Regions from separate parts of the Mycobacterium sp. pUA109 genome, predicted to be linked through region 1. Evidence: predicted binding sites of a transcription regulator. Region 1 holds the regulator's gene; the other holds the start of a gene.
The links. Region 1 encodes LexA, which represses DNA repair genes until DNA is damaged. Its sites were predicted from a motif close to CGAACANNTGTTCG; they were not measured.

Region 1 (11,055 bases):
CCGCTGGGAGCACGTGATGAGCGAGGACGTCGAGCGCCGGCTGGTCAAGGTGCTCAACAACCCGACGACCTCACCGTTCGGCAACCCGATCCCGGGCCTGCTGGATCTGGGGGTCGGGCCGGAATTCGGCGCCGGGGACGCCAACCTGGTGCGGTTGACCGAGCTGCCGGCCGGGTCGCCGGTGGCGGTGGTGGTGCGGCAACTCACCGAACACGTGCAAGGCGACGTCGATTTGATCAGCCGGCTCAAGGACGCCGGGGTGGTGCCCAATGCCCGGGTGACCGTGCGGACGAACCCGGCCGGCGGCGTGACGATCCTGATGCCCGGCCACGCCGACGTGGACCTGCCCCACGAGATGGCGCACGCGGTCAAGGTCGAAAAGATCTAGCGCCTACACGACGCGGCGACTGTAGTCCTGCCGCGGCGGCAGCCGCACCCCCAGCCGATTCGCCAGCCGGTATCCGGTGCGGGCGAGTTGCCGGATCTTGTCCGGTCGCAATCCCGACTGCAGCGCGGTGTCCAGCATGCCGGCCATCCGGTGCGTCGGCTGGCAGCGCAGCGCGGCTTCCAACGACACCCCGGCCAGCGGCCCGTCGCCGCGGACGTAGGCGCTAAACGCCAGCAGCACCAGCGCCTCGACCCGCCACGGCTCCGGCAACACCCGCGCCAGCACCGCCCACAACTCCTCGGCCCCGGCGGCGCCCTCTCCGATCGCCAAGCCGTACAACGTGTCCCGGACCCGTACGTCGGTCAACGCGCACCCCACCGCGGCCAGTTGCGCGTCGTCGAGCTGCTGGCCGTCGGCCACCCGGGCCGCGGCGGCCACCGCGTCGCGGACATCGCGGCGGCCCTGACCGTCGGGGTCGGCGCGATGCGCCACCTCCCGCGCGGCCGCCCGCTCGGCCACCACGGCCCGCACCGCGGCCCGGCGGCCGTCGTCGACGGCGATGACCGCCTCCAGGTCCGCCCGCCGCGCGTACAGCCGCCGCCCGTCCAGCACCGCGGCCACCGCCAGCGGGGACGCCGCCGGATCGTCGACCACTCCCCTGGACCCGCAGCCGTCGACGCAGTGCCAGCGCCCGCCGGCGTCCACCCGGTCCACCACGTGCGCCGCCCACAACACGATGTCGTGCCGCGCCAACTCCTCGGTCAACGCCGTGCACACCAGCCGGTAGTCGAAGTTGCACACCGGACAGCGCGCCCCCTTCGCGTCGACGATCACCGCGATCGCGGCCTCGGGGCGGGCCGCGGCCGCGACCTGGGCCAGCTGCGGCATCCGTGCGGCGAGCCGGTCGGACAGGTTGACGCGCATCACCGATCCCAGTGCGCCGCCCTGCACGGAGACCAGGACCAGGGATTTTTCCGGCACGAAGCCCAGGATCGCCGGCAGCGCCGCGATCAGCGCGCCGGGGCGGTGCAGTTCGAAGTCAGGCCGATATGTCCTCATGGCGGCAACGCTGGCAACCGGCACCGTCATCGCACCCGCCGCCGCGGCCCGAAATCGCCAAGTTGGGGACGAACCCGCAACTGGGGATGGCGGGCCCCGCCGAGCCAAGGTGCGCAATTTGACGAATGGGCGTAGATGTCTATCTCATGGGTTCGATGCGGGAGTACGACGTCGTCGTGATCGGTTCGGGGCCGGGCGGGCAGAAGGCGGCGATCGCCTCGGCCAAGCTGGGCAAGTCGGTCGCGGTGGTCGAACGCGGCCGGATGGTCGGTGGGGTGTGCGTCAACACCGGAACGATCCCGTCGAAAACGTTGCGGGAGGCGGTGCTCTACCTCACCGGGATGAGCCAGCGCGAACTGTACGGCGCCAGCTACCGGGTCAAGGACCGCATCACCCCGGCCGACCTGCTGGCCCGCACCCAGCACGTGATCACCAAGGAGATCGACGTGGTGCGCAACCAGTTGATGCGCAACCGCATCGACCTGGTGCTGGGCCACGGCCGCTTCGTCGACCCGCACACCATCCTGGTCGAGGAGCACGGCAGCAGCGACAAGACCACCCTGACCGGCGACTACATCGTGATCGCCACCGGCACCCGGCCGGCCCGCCCGGCCGGGGTGGAGTTCGACGAGGAACGGGTGCTGGACTCCGACGGCATCTTGGACCTCAAATCGATCCCGGCGTCGATGGTGGTGGTCGGCGCCGGGGTGATCGGCATCGAATACGCCTCGATGTTCGCCGCGCTGGGCACCAAGGTGACCGTGGTGGAAAAACGCGACACCATGCTGGAATTCTGCGACCCCGAGATCGTCGAGTCGCTGCGGTTCCACCTGCGGGATCTGGCGGTGACGTTCCGGTTCGGCGAAGAGGTGACCGCCGTCGACGTCGGCTCGGCGGGCACCGTCACCACGTTGGCCAGCGGCAAACAGATCCCGGCCGAGACGGTGATGTACTCGGCGGGCCGGCAGGGCCAAACCGATCACCTCGACCTGCACAACGCCGGGCTGGAAACCGATCACCGCGGCCGGATCTTCGTCGATGACCAGTTCCAAACCAAGGTCGACCACATCTACGCCGTCGGCGATGTGATCGGTTTCCCGGCGCTGGCCGCGACCTCGATGGAGCAGGGTCGGCTGGCCGCCTACCACGCCTTCGGCGAGCCGACCGACGGGATGACCGAGTTGCAACCGATCGGCATCTACTCGATTCCGGAGGTGTCCTATGTCGGGGCCACCGAGGTGGAGCTGACCAAGGACGCGATCCCCTACGAGGTGGGGGTGGCCCGCTACCGCGAGCTGGCCCGCGGCCAGATCGCCGGCGACTCCTACGGCATGCTCAAACTGCTGGTGTCCACCGAGGACCTCAAGCTGCTGGGCGTGCACATCTTCGGCACCAGCGCCACCGAGATGGTGCACATCGGGCAGGCGGTGATGGGCTGCGGCGGCTCGGTGGAGTACCTGGTCGACGCGGTGTTCAACTATCCGACGTTCTCCGAGGCCTACAAGACGGCCGCGCTGGATGTGATGAACAAGATGCGGGCGCTCAACCAGTTCCGCAGTTAAGGCGTGTCGGGCCGCTCACGTGCGGCAATAAACCTGCCGGCCGCCGCGTTGGCACCGGGTAGGCGTGGGCGCCGACGGGCACCCACCGCAACTGGGGGACAATGGAACCTGGTGCTACCAACACCGTGGTGAGGAGGCGAAACCGATGGAGCAGGACCAACACCCAGATCACGGGCACCGCTACCAGCCGGAGCAGGGCGGAATGTACGAGCTGGAGTTCCCGTCGCCGCAGCTGTCGTCACCGGATGGCCGCGGCCCGGTGCTGATCCACGCGCTGCAGGGCTTCTCCGACGCCGGCCACGCGATCCGGCTGGCCGCCGGCCACCTCAAGGACGCATTGGACACCGAGCTGGTGGCCTCGTTCGCCATCGATGAGCTGCTGGACTACCGGTCGCGGCGCCCGCTGATGACGTTCAAGACCGACCACTTCACCGCCTACGACGAGCCGGAGTTGAGCCTGTACGCGCTGCACGACAGCGTGGGCACCCCGTTTCTGCTGTTGGCCGGCATGGAGCCGGACCTGAAGTGGGAGCGGTTCATCACCGCGGTCCGGCTGCTGGCCGAACGCCTCGGGGTGCGCCAGACCATCGGGCTGGGCACCATCCCGATGGCGGTTCCGCACACCCGGCCGGTGACGTTGACCGCGCATTCCAACAACCGCGAGCTGATCGCCGACCACACCCCGTGGATCGCCGAGGTGCAGGTGCCCGCCAGCGCCTCGAACCTGCTGGAGTACCGGCTGGCCCAGCACGGCCACGAGGTGGTCGGTTTCACCGTGCACGTGCCGCATTACCTGGCCCAAACCGACTATCCGGACGCCGCCCGGGCGCTGCTCGAACAGGTCGCCAAGACCGGTTCGCTGCAGCTGCCGCTGACCGCGTTGAGCGAAGCCGCCACCGACATCCGCGCCAAGATCGACGAGCAGGTCGAGGCGAGCCCCGAAGTGGCGCAGGTGGTCACGGCGCTGGAGCGCCAGTACGACACGTTCATGACCGCCCAGGAGAACCGGTCGCTGCTGGCGCGCGACGAGGACCTGCCCAGCGGTGACGAGCTCGGCGCGGAGTTCGAGCGGTTCTTGGCCGCCGAAGCCCGCAAGAAGAAGTCCGGCGACGACGACCAGAGCTGAGCGGCCACACGTAGAGTCGGCCTATGGGCATCGACGTGACGGTGGTGCGCGTTTTCACCGACGAGAACGACAACTTCGGCAATCCGCTCGGCATCGTCGACGCGGCCGCGGTGCCGCCCCCGGACCGCCAGCGGCTCGCCGCCGAATTGGGGTACAGCGAAACGCTATTCGTCGACCTGCCGGAAGCGGGGTCGACCAGCGCGCACGCCCGCATCTACACGCCGATGACCGAACTGCCGTTCGCCGGGCACCCCACCGTCGGGGTGTCGTGGTGGCTGCGCGAGCGGGGCAGCCCGATCCGCACCCTGCAGGTGCCGGCCGGCATTGTGCAGGTCGGCTACGAAGGTGCGCTCACCGTGGTCAGCGCCCGCTCGGAGTGGGCGCCCGAATTCGCCATCCACGACCTGGATTCGCTCGACGAGCTGGCCGCCGCCGATCCCGCCGAGTTTCCCGACGACACCCAGCACTACCTGTGGACCTGGACCGACCAGGAGAACGGGGCGCTGCGCGCGCGGATGTTCGCCGGCAACCTGGGCGTACCCGAGGACGAAGCGACCGGCGCCGCCGCGGTGCGCATCACCGATTACCTCAGCCGAGACCTCACCATTACCCAGGGCAACGGGTCGGTGATCTACACCCGTTGGAGCCCCGAGGGCTGGGTGCGCATCGCCGGCCGGGTGGCCAGCGATGGGGTGATGACGGTCGTCTAACGGTCGTCTAACCGGTCCGGTGCAACACCGCGGTCAGATGGTTTTGCCGCGGCTGGCCGACCGCACCCATCTCCAGGGTGTAAGACAGCTCGTCGCCGTCGAGCCGGTAGCGCCGGGACAGGGCGGTCACTTCCTTGGCGGTGGGGGCCAAACCGATGGTGGCGGCGGTCATCTCGAGTTCGATGACGTCGCCAGTGGCCGCCAAGGTGCCCACCTGGATCTCGGTGATACCGCTGGGATGGGCGAGCACCCATTCCACCCGACCCGGTTGCGGCACCCGCAGATAACCGGTCTCGGCGTGCAGCGGCAACCCGTCGGCGGCCGATTTGGTTTTCTGCCCGTAGCTCAAAAACGGCTTGCCGACGTGGCCGAACACCACGTCCTCGAGATAGTCGAACGAGTCGATGGTCGGGTACACCCCCGAGCCGCGGCCCGACCAGGTGCCCAATAGTGGAGCCAATGCCGCAAGGTTCGGGTGCAGGTCAGCCGTCATGGCGTCAGCCTACCTACCGCGAGCAGACGCAAACGCACCCCAAACACCGCGTTTTACGGTGCTTTTGCGTCTGCTCGGCCCACCAGCGCCCGGTGCTCACGCAGGGCCTCGATCTCCCGCTCAAAGTCGTCGGCCGACGTGAACGACCGGTACACCGAGGCGAAGCGCAGGTAGGCGACCTCGTCGAGTTCGCGCAGCGGGCCCAGGATCGCCAGCCCGACCTCGTGGCTGGGAATCTCCGGCGATCCGGCCGCGCGCACCGTGTCTTCGACCTGCTGGGCCAGCACGTTGAGCGCGTCATCGTCGACGTGGCGGCCCTGGCAGGCGCGGCGCACCCCGCTGATCACCTTCTCCCGGCTGAACGGTTCGGTGACACCGCTGCGCTTGACCACGGCCAACACCGCGGTTTCCACGGTGGTGAACCGCCGCCCGCATTCCGGGCAGGACCGGCGGCGTCGAATCGCCTGGCCTTCATCGGTTTCGCGGGAGTCGACCACCCGAGAATCGGGGTGACGGCAAAACGGGCAGTGCATGGCCGCTCCTTCGCCGCGCGGGCAGGGTGTCTGAGACGACTCCGAGCGTACCTGCGCGGCGTGCGGCGTCAGCAGTGGCGGTACCACCACTCACCCGATCGGCGCGATCAGGGTCTGGCCGGCGTCCAGTGCCGCCGAGTCCAACCCGTTGAGTTCCCGGATCCGGTCGGCGACCTGACGGGTGGACGCCCCGGGCGCCACCCGCGCGGCGACGTGCTGCAGGGTTTCGCCCGGCTCGACGCGCACCACGGCCAGCCGGTCGGGCACCGGCGCCGGGTGGTTGGCCGCCGCCCCGAATTGCGCGATCAGGCCCAGCCACACCGTGATCAGGGCGGCCAGCATGGCCAGCGCCGCCGTCGTCCCCGGGGTGATCGGGCGCCGACGGTGCGGACCCCGCGACACCAGCACGCCGGTCCCCCGGTAGCGCAGCGGCGCACCGGCCGGCCGCGGCCGCGGCGGACGCACCTGCTCGCTCATCCGGCCGTTCGGGTGTACCCGGACCGGCCGACGCGGCATCACCCGGCGCGGCGGGGCGGTCTCGATGAGTGTCATGGGAGCTCCTTCCTCCGACGCAATCGCTCCTGTGTTCGAACTATAGTCGATCACGTGTTCGATGCACGAACATGTGATCGAACTGTTGTCGAACTCTAGACCGACCCACCGACAACACCGGTCACATGAGTCCCAGGCCCCGGTGGCGCGACACTTGTCGAACAGGTGTTTGAGAATCGGCTGCTGCGGGTCTACATTCGTTCCTATGAGCGACAGCAGCGACACTTCGGGCCCCGGCGATCGGGACCAAGGTTCCGATAAGCCACTGGATACGACGCTGACCGCGCGGCAGCGCACCATCCTGGACGTCATCCGCGCCTCGGTCACCAAACGCGGCTACCCGCCCAGCATCCGGGAGATCGGCGACGCCGTCGGGCTGACCTCCACCTCCTCGGTGGCGCACCAGCTGCGCACCCTGGAACGCAAGGGGTACCTGCGCCGCGACCCGAACCGGCCGCGGGCGGTCGACGTGCGCGGCCCGCACGGCACCGTCGCCGCGGTGGCGCCGGTCGACACCGACGTCGCCGGCTCCGATGCCCTACCCGAGCCGGCCTACATCCCGGTGCTGGGCCGCATCGCCGCCGGCGGGCCGATCCTCGCCGAGGAGGCCGTCGAAGATGTGTTCCCGCTGCCCCGGGAGCTGGTCGGCGAGGGCGCGCTGTTTTTGCTCAAGGTGGTCGGCGAATCCATGGTCGACGCGGCGATCTGCGACGGCGACTGGGTGGTGGTGCGTCAGCAGAACGTCGCCGACAACGGCGACATCGTCGCGGCGATGATCGACGGGGAGGCCACCGTGAAGACGTTCAAGCGCACCGGCGGCCAGGTGTGGCTGATGCCGCACAACCCGGTGTTCGACCCCATCCCCGGTAACGACGCCGCCGTGCTGGGCAAAGTCGTCACGGTGATCCGCAAGATCTAGACGGGTGCGCTTTAGTCGGCCTTGACGAAACCGTTGAACTGGGCCACTTCCTCGCTGGCGAACCAAATTTCGGCGGCTTTTTCGAAGTACGCGGGGCTGTCGGGGGTGTAGTACAGGCCGGACACGGTATTGGCCTTGACCGGATACCCCTCCGGCGCCTGATAGGGGTCATCGAGCGGAAGGTGCACCGCTGGATAGGCCTCCCCGTCGTAGCCGGGTGACTCCGGGGCGTCGTCGTCGGCGGCGCCCAACGCCGCGTGCCGCCCGGTCTGCGGCTCCGGCGCGCCCTGCACCTCCGACGAGGTCGGGATGCGGGTCGGCGCGGTGTCGACCGCGTCGGGGTCCTCGGCCTCCTCGAGTTCGTCGGCTTCCGCGTCGTCGACCGGCGCTTCGCCGAAGCCGCCCGCCGACCCGCCGGGCGTGGGCATCCAGCTGTCGTCGGGTCCGGTCCCGCCGAACAGGTCCACCCCCGACGGCGGCCCGCCGGGCTCCTCGCCGTAACCGCCCGGCTCCTCGCCGTAACCGCCGGGCTCCTCGCCGTAGCCAGCGGGGAACCGCGAGAGGCGCACCGTGGTTCCGGGTTCCTCGGCCTCCGCCGACCACCGCTCGTCGTCCTCGGCGTCATAGCCGATGCCCGGCGCGGCACCGTTGGCGACCGCGCCGGCCGTCGCGCGACGACGCCCGTTGCGGCGCAACAGGAATCGTTCGGCCTTGCGTCGCCGCTGCCACCACAGCCCCGCCAGCAGCGGCAGCAACACCAGCGCGGCCAGCGCGACGGCCAGCCACCACCAATGCCAGCCGGGCCCGGTGCCGCCGCCACCGTGGTGACTCAGCGCGGGACCGCTCGGCGCGTTCTGGCCCGGCACCTGCAGCCCCGCCAGCTGGCCGGCCAGGTTTTCCGGGTCGGTGCTGAACCGGTTGGCGACCCGGTCCCAGGAGATGGTGCCGCCGGTGAATTTCTGTGAGACCACGTTGCCGTCGACCGATTGGTCGCCCACCGGCGCGCCCAGCTTCCCGGACGCGCCGCCGAGCTTGTCCCACGCGACCTTCATCGCACCGCGCACCACGAAGGCGCCATGATCGGGGCTGAAGAAGATCACCGGCTTGTCCTCGCCGGAGAAGGTGCTGACCCGGCTGCCCGGGATCGGCCCGTCGGCCTCGCTGCTGACCGGGAAGCCCAGATCGCTACCGGCCGGCCCGCCCAGGGACTCGTATTTCGCCAGCACGTCGCCGGAGACGGCGTTGGCCCCGGTGGCCGGGGAGAAGAAGACCTTGCCGCCGGCGAAGTCTTGGCCCGCACCGTCGGTGCCGACCGTGTATTGGTCGCCCTGTTTGGCGCCCAGCGGCCCGGAGGCGCCGCCGGCCGCCCGCCACGCCCGGTTGATGGACGCGGTCGCGTCGATTGGGACCTGCAAGTCCTTGAGGTCGCCAGCCAGCTCGGGCGGATCGGTGCTGAATGCCTTGGTCACCCGGTTCCACGACACCTGACCACCGCTGAACTTCTGGGTGATCACGTCGCCGTCGGTGGTTTCGTCGGCAACCGGGACGCCCAGCGTGCCCGACGAACTGCCCAACTTGTCCCACGCGGCGTTGATCGCCCCGCGCACCACGAAGGCGCCGTGCTCGGGGGTGTAGAAGAGCACCGGGTGATCGGCGGCGTCGAAGGTGATCGACCGACTGTCCGGGCTGGCCAAGCCGGGGGCCTCATCGACGTTCGGGAAGCCCAGGTCGCTGTCGGCGGGACCGCCCAGCGACTCGTACTTCTGCAACACCGCGCCGTACATCGCGCGGGCACCGGTGGCCGGGGTGTAAAACATCTTCCCGCCGGCGAAGTCCTCGGCGAAGCCCTCCCCGATCGGATAGACATCACCTTGCCGCGCGCCGAGTTCGGAATTGTCCCCGCCGGCGGCGTCCCACGCGGCGCTGATGGCGTCGGCGGCGTCGGACTCCGGAGTCGCCGCGGCGGTGGGTGCCCACAGCACGACGGTTGCCGCCGTGGTCAGCAGGCCGAGCGCCGCACGTACGGCCGCCCTGCCTAGTCGCCCTCTCTGCCCAGTCACCAAACCTCCCCGGCCGCCCATATGCCGCTGTCTGTCACGTCGCGGATAACTATTGCGTCGCCGGACACAAATTGCGAACGCGTGCCTCCGACATTACGAAAATAGATGCACAACCGATGTTCAATTGATGCAGGTTTGCGCGTGTCGCTCATTCGGGCTCGGTTGAGCTCACCCACGCCGGGCCGACACCGAGGTGGCGCTCACTACCGTGAAGGGCATGCGCGCAGTTCCGGTTTACGCCTCCGTCACTGGACGCGCCGACGGCCCGGCGGTGGTGCTGTCCAACTCGCTGGGCGCCACCCACCGCATGTGGGATGCCCAGCTCGACGACCTGGCGCGGCGGTTCCGGGTGATCCGCTACGACACCCGCGGCCACGGCGCCTCCCCCGTTCCGGCCGGCCCGTACTCGATCGACGATTTGGCCGGCGACCTGATCGCCCTGCTGGATCGGCTCGGTGTGGGCCGCGCGCACCTGGTCGGGCTGTCGCTGGGCGGGATGACCGCGATGCGGGTGGCCGCCCGCCACCCTGACCGGGTGGACCGGCTGGTGCTGCTGTGCACCGCGACCAGCCTGCCGCCGGCCGCCAACTGGGCGGAGCGGGCCGCGACGGTGCGCGCCCACGGCGCCGGCGCCGTCGCCGAATCCGTGGTGCAGCGGTGGTTCACGCCCGGGTATCTGGCCGCCCACCCCGACGTCAAAGCGGCGCACCAGGCCATGGTCGCCGCCACCCCCGCGCAGGGGTACGCCGGCTGCTGTGCGGCGATCGGGCCGCTCGATCTGCGCGCCGACCTGGCCTCGATTGCCGCGCCGACGCTGGCGATCGCCGGCGCCGACGATCCGGCGACGCCGCCGGCCAAGCTCACCGAGATCGCCGACGGGGTCCGCGACGGCCGGCTGCTGGTCGTCGCGGATGCCGCCCATCTCGCCAACGTCGAGCAGCCCGGGATCGTCACCCCGGCCCTCCTGGAGCATCTGGCGCCGTCGTGAGCCGTCCGGGTAGCGCACGAGTACGCCGAGATCGACGTTTCGTAGCAAAAGCGCGAGTGCCGGCCGCGAAAACGTCGATCTCGGTGCAACCCGGCGCGGACCGCGGCTACACGCCGAGGCTGCGCCCGATGATCTCCTTCATGATCTCGGTGGTGCCGCCGTAGATCGTCTGCACCCGGGAATCCAGGAAGGCCCGGGCGACCCCATATTCGCGCATGTAGCCGTAGCCGCCGTGCAGCTGCAGACACCGGTCGATGAGCTCCACCTGCTTTTCGGTGGCATACCACTTGGCCATCGCGGCCTGCTCGACGGTCAGCTTCTCCTCCAGGTGCAGCTTGATGAACTCATCGACCATCATCCGCACCACGGTGGCCTCGGTGGCCAGCTCGGCCAGCACGAATCGACTGTTCTGGAAGCTGCCGATCGGTTTGCCGAACGCCTTGCGCTCCTTGGTGTATTGGATGGTGTCCTCGAGCACCTTCTCCATCGCGGCGGCGGCCATGATCGCGATCGAGATCCGTTCCTGCGGCAGGTTCTGCATCAGGTAGATGAAGCCCAGGCCCTCCTGGCCGAGCAGGTTCTCGGCGGGCACCTTGACGTCGGTGAACGACAGCTCGGCGGTGTCCTGGGCGTCCAAGCCGATCTTGTCGAGGTGGCGGCCGCGT
Region 2 (8,956 bases), on a different contig from region 1:
GGCGCAAGCCTTCGACGAACTCCGTCCCCTGCGCTAAGCGCGGTTAATCCCCGGGTCGGGGGCCGTAGCGTTCGATATACGCCCGGTGTAGGTGGGCGTCGCGTTCGCGGGTCCGTTCATCGACCAGGTCGGGGTCGAAACCGTGCACGCGCAGCATGTGCCGACGCCACACCTTGTTGAGGGCGTGCGAGAAATACACCAGCGCGATGAAAATCGGCGCGCTGATTTCCAGGTGCACGTAAAACGGGCCCGGCAGCAGCCACAGCGGGGCCAGCACCAACAGGGTCGGGACCGCGGCGCGCAGCATCATTCGGGCGGTGGCGCCCTTGCCGGTCAGATCGTTGCGGACCCAGTCCCGCATCGAATCGGGCAGCTGCCGCCCGTAGCAGTACCGGATGTACTGCAGCGGATTGGGTTTGGTGCGCACCCTGTCGGTGCCCATCGTGTGCGGCCCCTTAGAACGTGGGCCGCAGCGACGGGAACACGGTGGCCGCCACCGCCCGCGCCGTCGCCTTGAACATGTCGTAGAAATCGAAATAGTCCCGCCACAGCGTGATGCGGCCGTCGTGGACCTCGAACACGCCGCACACCCAGAACTGCAACCGCAGTGGCCCGATCAGCAGCGCATCGGTGCGTTCGGTGAGGACGGCGTCGCCGTCGGCGGCGATGCGGTGGATTTTCACCTCGAACCCGGCGCGGCCCTCCATCCGACGGAACAGCCGCATCGTGGTGCTGCGGCCGCGGATGGTCGGCAACCCGACGTTCTGGTACACCAGGTCGTCGGCCAAGGTGGCGTCTGCCGTAACGAAGTCCTCGTCCTGCAGCGCGTTCAGGAAGGTCTCGACGGTGCGGATGTTGTCAACGGACGTCAGCTCAGCGGTTGGTTCGGTCATACCTGTCAGCCTAGAACCGTTGGGCTATGGCACGGTAGGGCGATGCGTGTCGTCGTGATCGCCGGACCCGACCCCGGGCACTCGTTTCCCGCGATCGCACTGTGCCAACGCTTCCAGGCCGCCGGCGACACCGCGACCCTGCTCACCGGGGTCGAATGGCTGGCCATCGCCGCCGCGGCCGGGATCGACGCCACCGAGCTGGCCGGGCTGGATCCCACCGCCGCCGACGACGATGCCGACGCCGGCGCCAAAATTCACCAGCGGGCCGCCCGGATGGCGGTGGAAAACCTCGACCGGCTTCGGGCGTTGGCACCGGACCTGGTGGTCTCCGACGTGATCACCGCCTGCGGCGGCATGGCCGCCGAACTGCTGGGCATCCCGTGGGTCGAACTCAACCCGCATCCGCTGTACCTGCCGTCGAAGGGGCTCCCCCCGATCGGCAGTGGGTTGGCCCCGGGCACCGGGCTGCGCGGCCGACTGCGCGACGCGGTCATGCGAGCGCTGACGGCGCGGTCGTGGCGGGCCGGGCTGCGGCAGCGGGCGGCGGTGCGCGCCGAGATCGGGCTACCGGCCCGCGACCCCGGTCCGCTGCGCCGGCTGATCGCCACGCTGCCCGCGCTGGAGGTGCCCCGCCCGGACTGGCCGGCCGAGGCCGTCGTGGTCGGCCCACTGCATTTCGAACCGACCGAGCAGGTGCTGCCGGTTCCGCCGGGCGATGGGCCGGTGGTGATGGTCGCGCCGTCCACCGCGTTGACCGGCACCCGCGGCATGGCCCAGGTGGCGTTGGACTGCCTGGCGCCCGGGGTCGGGCTGCCGGACGGTGCGCGGGTGGTGGTGTCCCGGCTCAACGGCCCCGACCTGACGGTGCCGCCGTGGGCGACGGTCGGGCTGGGCCGCCAAGACGACCTGCTGAGACGCGCCGATGTGGTGGTGTGCGGCGGCGGGCACGGCATGGTGACCAAAACGCTGTTGGCCGGGGTGCCGCTGGTGGTGGTTCCCGGCGGCGGGGACCAGTGGGAGTTGGCCAACCGCGTGGTGCGCCAGGGCAGCGGGCGGCTGGTGCGGCCGCTGACCGCCGACGCGCTGGTGGCCGCGGTGAACGCAGTGCTGTCGTTGCCGCGCTACGGCGAGGCGGCGCGCCGGGCCGCCGCTAGCGCCGACGCGGTGGCCGACCCGGTCCGGGTGTGTCACGAGGCGCTGGTGGGCGCTGGGTAGGTTGGTTGGGTGCGTCTGACGGAATTCCACGAACGGGTAACGCTACGGTTCGGCGCCGCCTACGGCGCCTCGGTGCTGGCCGATCACGTGCTGAACGGCTTCGATGGACGCACCGCCGCACAGGCGATTGAGGAGGGCGTGGAGCCCCGCGACGTGTGGTGGGCGCTGTGCTCCGACTTCGACGTCCCCCGCGAGCAGTGGTGAGGTTGGCGACGCTCCGCTGCGACGAGTCAACCAGCACGGCGGATCCAGCCCGATAGCGGTCACCGCTCGCGCATGATGGGAGCGTGTTCGAGCGATTCACCGACGCGGCGCGCCGCGCGGTGGTGCTGTCCAACGAAGTGGTTGGTGAACTGAGGCACGACCACCTCGGAACGGAGCACTTCCTGATGGGACTGCTCGCCATCCCCGACCAGCCGGCTAGCCGGGCGTTGGCCACGCTCGGCGTCACCGCGGACGCGGTGCGGCGGGAGATCATCGACCGGGTCGGCACCGGCGAGAAGCCGATCGGCGGCCACATCCCGTTCACGCCGCACGCCAAGAGCGCGTTGCAGCGCAGCCTGACCGAGTCCTTCGAGGTGGGACACTCCTACATCGGCACCGAGCACATGTTGCTGGGGCTGCTGGGCGAACCTGACGGCCTGGGCGCGCAGATCCTCGCTGCCCGGGTGGGGGACCTGTCGAGGGTGCGCGCGGCCGTGCTCGACCTGGCCGCGGTTACACCGCCGGCTGGGGGTTTGCAGGGATCCGCTGAGGCGGGGCGTCATCGCATGCACATCCGTGTCGCCGACGACCGGGTCACCGTTGTGGTCCAGGACCCCGGCATGGTCGAGGTGGCGCGCGCCGCGGTCATTGCGCTCGGCGATCTGGTCGACGAGCCGGGCACGATTTCCGGTGGGCTTCCGGCCGCTGCCAGCCTCGCTGTGGTGTGGCAGGCGCTGCGTACCAGCCTCGACGACATCCGGCGCCGCGCCACGCCTCCGACGCCTGGCGCCTGAACAAAGCTGCCCGCCGACACGCGGCGTGTCTGACTTGAATCGAACACCCGTTCGCCTAATGTGGGGTGTGTTCGACGGGCGCGATGCCGCGACAGGACGACTTGTCAGACCCTGTCGCTAGCGTCGCGGCCAAGCGACCGAATCCGGTCAACCGAACACCGAACTACAGGAGAAATACCATGCCGCAAGCCCCGGATCGCGAGAAAGCTCTCGAACTGGCGATGGCCCAGATCGAGAAGAGTCACGGCAAAGGCTCGGTGATGCGCCTTGGCGACGAGGTGCGTCAGCCAATCTCGGTCATCCCGACCGGGTCGATCGCCCTGGACGTGGCGCTGGGCATCGGCGGCCTGCCGCGCGGCCGCATCGTGGAGATCTACGGCCCGGAGTCCTCGGGTAAGACCACCGTCGCGCTGCATGCGGTGGCTAACGCCCAGGCCGCCGGCGGGATCGCGGCGTTCATCGACGCCGAGCACGCCCTGGATCCCGACTACGCCAAGAAGCTCGGGGTGGACACCGACGCGCTGCTGGTGTCCCAGCCCGATACCGGGGAACAGGCGCTGGAGATCGCCGACACGCTGATCCGCTCCGGCGCGCTGGACATCCTGGTCATCGACTCGGTGGCCGCGCTGGTGCCACGCGCGGAGATCGAAGGCGAGATGGGGGACAGCCACGTCGGTCTACAGGCCCGGCTGATGAGCCAAGCCCTGCGGAAAATGACTGGTGCGCTGAATAATTCGGGCACCACGGCGATCTTCATCAACCAGCTGCGGGAAAAAATCGGCGTCATGTTCGGGTGTGGGTCCTGGTACACCAATGTCACTCTGGCCGACGGGTCTACTGAGAAGCTCGGCAAGATCGTGAATCAGAAGATGGACGTCGAAGTCCTGTCCTACGACTTCGAGTCCGGTCGCATCGTTCCACGCAAAGTGATTAATTGGTTCAACAACGGAAAGGCCGAAGAGTTCCTGCATTTCAAGGTCGATCGACCTGGGAGCGGGACGGGACGCGGTCACGCTAGTTTGGCTATGACGCGGAATCACCTCATCCGGACGCCGGGCGGCTGGCGTGAAGCCGAAGACATCAATGTTGGTGATCGTGTGATGTTGGCGCAACCGAGCCTGCTCAGCGACCAGCAGTGGGAGGTTGTGCTGGGATCGCTAATGGGCGATGGTTGCCTGTCCCTGCCAGTTCGGCATGATTCCGAGAGTGCACGGCTCCGCATGGGACACGGGGCGAAGCAGTCGGAATACCTGGACTGGAAGGTAGCCCTGTTGGCGAACATTCCGCACTGCCGTACCGCCAATGACAAGGGCGCAGTATTTGCGGACTTCACCCCGCTAGCGGAACTGCACGAATTGCGAAGCGCCGTTTATCTCGGCGATGGCAAGAAGTTCCTTTCCGAGGAGTACCTCAAAGCACTCACCCCGCTGGCGCTGGCCATCTGGTACATGGACGACGGCGGCTTCACGTTGCGCTCCAAGGGGCTACAGCAGCGGACTGAGGGCGGCAGCGGGCGGATCGAGATCTGCGTTGAAGCCATGACCGAAGGAACACAAGAGCGGCTATGTAACTATTTGCATGACACTCATGGATTGGATGTGAGATTGCGGCATCCAGGAAAGGCCGGCAAGGCAGTACTGCAGTTCTCCACTGCGGCATCTGCAAAGTTCCAGGAGCTGGTGGCGCCGTATATGGCTCCGTCGATGGAGTACAAGCTGCTGCCACGTTTCCGTGGCCGGGGTGCGGTGACACCGCAGTTCGTAGAACCAACGATGCAGCTGATGCCGGCGCGTGTCACCGAGATCGAGTCGAAGACGGACTATCAGAAGATGGACCGCTTCGACATCGAGGTCGAAGGATCACACAACTACTTTGCCGACGGGGTGATGGTGCACAACTCGCCTGAAACCACCACGGGCGGAAAGGCGTTGAAGTTCTACGCTTCGGTTCGGCTGGACGTGCGCCGCATCGAGACGCTCAAGGACGGCACCGACGCGGTCGGTAACCGCACGCGTTGCAAGGTGGTGAAGAACAAGGTCAGCCCACCGTTCAAACAAGCCGAGTTCGACATCCTCTACGGCAAGGGCATCAGCCGCGAGGGGTCGTTGATCGACATGGGGGTGGATCAGGGCTTTATCCGCAAGTCCGGCTCCTGGTACACCTACGAGGGCGAGCAGCTGGGGCAGGGCAAGGAGAATGCCCGCAACTTCTTGTTGGAGAACGTTGATGTGGCCAACGAGATCGAGAAGAAGATCAAAGAAAAGCTCGGCATCGGCGCCGTGGTGACCGATGATCTGACCGATGACAGCGCCCTGCCCGCCCCCGTCGACTTCTGAGCCGAAGCGTGAGGAGCAGGCGCGGGCGTTGTGCCTGCGTCTGCTCACCGCGCGGGCGCGGACCCGAGCCGAGCTCGCCGGTCAGCTGACCAAACGCGGCTACCCCGACGAGGTCAGCGTCCGGGTGCTGGATCGGTTGGCCGCGGTGGGATTGATCGACGACGCCGATTTCGCCGAGCAGTGGGTACGGTCCCGCCGAGAGCGCGCCGGAAAGGGCAAGCGCGCGTTGGCCGCCGAGTTGCGCACCAAGGGTGTCGACGACGAGGTGATCGCTGCGGCGCTCAACGACCTCGACGCCGGTGCCGAGCGGGACCGGGCCGAGCAACTGGTTCGGGCCAAGCTGCGGCGGGAGAAACTCGACGGGGACGAGACGAAGGTGGCCCGTCGTCTGGTGGCGATGCTGGCCCGCCGCGGTTACCACCAGTCGATGGCCTACGGCGTGGTCAGCACCGAGCTGGCGCTGGAGTTGGAGCGGCGGCGCACCTAGCCGTCGCCGACCGGGGTGAAGGTCGCGCCCATCGGCATGGGTCAGTCGGCGAAGCTCAGGGGCTCGCGTACTCCACCTGGGGACGAACCTCGATTTGCGTGCGCAGCGAGTTGGCGATGTAGCACTGGCGGTGGGCCACCTGCACCAGGTGGCGGATTTGGTCGACGGTGGGGCCCGGCGCCACCACGATGCGCGGCCGCAGCGTGATCCGGGTGAGCCGGACCGGGTGATCGTCCTCGGGCATGACGCCCACCGCGTCGTCGTCGTAGCTCAGCACGTCAACTCGTGCCCGCGCCGCCACCGCGAGGAAGGTCAGCAACTGACAGGAGGCGGCGGCCATCACCACCAGCTGCTCCGGGTTGAGGTGATCGGCCCGACCCAGGAACGCTTGGTCGGCGGATAGGGTCAGCGAGTCCTGCGCCGGGGCGGCGCTGGCCGCGTGTTCACGCTGATAGTGCTGGTATCCCGGCCCGGTCGAACCCGTCCACCGACAGCGGGCGCGGTAGGTGTGTTCGGCGCTCACCCGCTGGGGCCTCCGTTGCCGCTCGCGACGACGGCTGCGCCGACCGGTCTAGTCCTCGGCGTCTTCGAGCTCGGCGTCGTCGCCGTTGCCGGTGAAGGCTTCCCTGACGCGGTCGACCGCATAGGTGCCGATGGAGATGGAGTCCGAGACGATGGCGCTGGTCCCCTCGCCGACGTCGCCTTTAATGATGTGGCTGGCATCTTCGACGATGTCCGAGGCCTTTTGGACGGCGTGCGTCGCGATGTCTCGGGCCACGGCGACCGCGTCCTTTGCGTTGAAGGCCATGAGACTCTCCTGTCCGCTGCAATCTGATCCGTTGCAATCTGATCTGACTCTAGACCCACCCGGCCCGCTACCGCCGAGGTCGACGGTGGCGAGGTTCGTTCTCGACGTTTTCCGCGCTGCCGTCAATCTGGGCGCACCGATGGGCGGGCGCACCGATGGGCGCACTAATCCGGCCAGCACCGCCCTACCACGCCGCCGTACCATGGGCGCGTGACATCGACGACGGACGTGGCGGTGCGCACCTATCAGGTGCGCACCTACGGCTGTCAGATGAACGTCCACGATTCCGAACGGCTTGCGGGTCTGTTGGAGGCCGCCGGCTACCGGCGCGCAGCCGCGGACACCGACGCGGATGTGGTGGTGTTCAACACCTGTGCGGTGCGGGAAAACGCCGACAACAAGCTGTACGGCAACCTCAGCCACCTGGCGCCGCGCAAACGCGACAACCCGGACATGCAGATCGCGGTGGGCGGCTGCCTGGCCCAAAAAGACCGGGACGCGGTGCTGCGCAAGGCGCCGTGGGTCGACGTCGTCTTCGGCACCCACAACATCGGGTCGCTGCCCACCCTGCTGGAGCGGGCCAAGCACAACCAGACCGCCCAGGTGGAAATCCTCGACGCGCTGCAGGAGTTCCCTTCGGCGCTGCCCGCGGCCCGCGAATCCGCTTACGCCGCCTGGGTTTCCATCTCGGTGGGCTGCAACAACACCTGCACTTTCTGCATCGTCCCGGCGCTGCGCGGCAAAGAGGTCGACCGCAGTCCGGCCGACATCCTCGCCGAGGCGCAGGCCCTGGCGGACACCGGTGTGCTGGAAATCACCCTGCTGGGCCAAAACGTCAACGCCTACGGCGTCTCGTTCGCCGACCCGGCCCAGCCCCGCGACCGCGGCGCCTTCGCCGATCTGCTGCGCGCCTGTGGACGCATCGACGGGCTGGAGCGGGTCCGGTTCACCTCACCGCATCCGGCCGAGTTCACCGACGACGTCATCGACGCGATGGCGGAGACGGCGAACGTGTGCCCGGCGCTGCATATGCCGCTGCAGTCCGGCTCGGATCGCGTGCTGCGGGCCATGCGGCGCTCCTACCGTGCCGAGCGCTACCTGGGCATCATCGACCGGGTCCGTGCGGCCATCCCGCACGCCGCGATCACCACCGATTTGATCGTCGGTTTTCCCGGCGAGACCGAGGAGGACTTCGCGGCCACCCTCGACGTCGTCCGGCGGGCCCGGTTCTCGGCGGCGTTCACCTTCCAGTACTCCAAACGCCCCGGCACCCCGGCCGCCGACCTCGATGGCCAGGTGCCCAAAGCTGTGGTGCAGGAGCGCTACGACCGGCTGATCGAACTGCAGGAGCAGATCTCCCTGGAGGAAAACCGGGCGCAGGTCGGGCGGACGGTGGAACTGCTGGTCGCCGTGGGGGAGGGCCGCAAGGACGAGGCCACCGCGCGGATGAGCGGCCGGGCCCGCGACGGCAGACTGGTGCACTTCAGCCCGGGTGGCCAGCAGGTGCGTCCGGGCGACATCGTCACCACCGTGGTCACCGACGCCGCCCCGCACCATCTGCTCGCCGACGGGCCGCTGCTGAGCCACCGTCGCACCCGGGCCGGGGACGCGCACGGGTCGGGGCCGCGCGGCGTCGGGCTGGGCATGCCCGCGGTGGGACGGCCGGCCCCGAGCGCCGAACCGTTGGGGTGCAGCCAATGACCGGCGACGCATTCGACGCGTACAAAGCCGACATCGAGGCCGCGGAACGCCGCGTCGCCCGTGAAATCGACCCCGGCGCAAGGGCGTTGGTGGTCGCCATCCTGGTGTTCGTGCTGCTGGGTTCGTTCGTCTTGCCGCACACCGGTCACGTCCGCGGCTGGGATCTGTTGTTCGGCAGCGACGACGCCAGCGCGGCCGCGGTGGCGCTGCCGTCGCGGCTGTTCAGCTGGCTGGCGCTGGTGTTCGGCGTCGGATTCTCGATGCTGGCGTTGCTGACCCGGCGCTGGGCGGTGGCTTGGGTCGCGCTGGCCGGTTCGGCGGTGGCCAGCGCGCTGGGGCTGTTGGCGGTGTGGTCGCGGCAGACGGTCGCCGAGGGTCAGCCGGGGCCCGGGGTGGGCCTGGTCGTGGCGTGGATCACGGTCGTGGTGTTGACGTTCCACTGGGCTCGGGTGGTGTGGTCGCGCACCGTGGTGCAGTTGGCCGCCGAGGAGGAGCGGCGCCGCGCCGCGGCCCAACAC

Region 2: recA (intein-containing recombinase RecA) is a predicted target of LexA. The motif match lies at 3,147-3,160, and genes of this name have one in related genera.

Annotation. Positions count from the first base shown of each region.
Region 1 is NZ_JBGGKS010000030.1:32,916-43,970, forward strand. It holds gene ACAG26_RS25425 (iron dependent repressor, metal binding and dimerization domain protein) at 1-388, shown strand, start outside; gene ACAG26_RS25430 (DUF4192 domain-containing protein) at 392-1,447, opposite strand; gene sthA (Si-specific NAD(P)(+) transhydrogenase) at 1,603-3,009, shown strand; gene ACAG26_RS25440 (proteasome assembly chaperone family protein) at 3,155-4,135, shown strand; gene ACAG26_RS25445 (PhzF family phenazine biosynthesis protein) at 4,159-4,845, shown strand; gene ACAG26_RS25450 (peroxynitrite isomerase) at 4,853-5,338, opposite strand; gene nrdR (transcriptional regulator NrdR) at 5,392-5,871, opposite strand; gene ACAG26_RS25460 (LysM peptidoglycan-binding domain-containing protein) at 5,962-6,423, opposite strand; gene lexA (transcriptional repressor LexA) at 6,629-7,342, shown strand; gene ACAG26_RS25470 (LGFP repeat-containing protein) at 7,354-9,402, opposite strand; gene pcaD (3-oxoadipate enol-lactonase) at 9,620-10,390, shown strand; gene ACAG26_RS25480 (acyl-CoA dehydrogenase family protein) at 10,497-11,055, opposite strand, start outside.
Region 2 is NZ_JBGGKS010000010.1:192,446-201,401, forward strand. It holds gene ACAG26_RS13860 (hypothetical protein) at 1-37, shown strand, start outside; gene ACAG26_RS13865 (DUF5313 domain-containing protein) at 44-442, opposite strand; gene ACAG26_RS13870 (limonene-1,2-epoxide hydrolase family protein) at 456-893, opposite strand; gene ACAG26_RS13875 (glycosyltransferase) at 936-2,108, shown strand; gene ACAG26_RS13880 (DUF3046 domain-containing protein) at 2,118-2,312, shown strand; gene ACAG26_RS13885 (Clp protease N-terminal domain-containing protein) at 2,396-3,106, shown strand; gene recA (intein-containing recombinase RecA) at 3,286-5,442, shown strand; gene recX (recombination regulator RecX) at 5,408-5,929, shown strand; gene ACAG26_RS13900 (OsmC family protein) at 5,985-6,452, opposite strand; gene ACAG26_RS13905 (hypothetical protein) at 6,501-6,737, opposite strand; gene miaB (tRNA (N6-isopentenyl adenosine(37)-C2)-methylthiotransferase MiaB) at 6,948-8,438, shown strand; gene ACAG26_RS13915 (hypothetical protein) at 8,435-8,956, shown strand, end outside.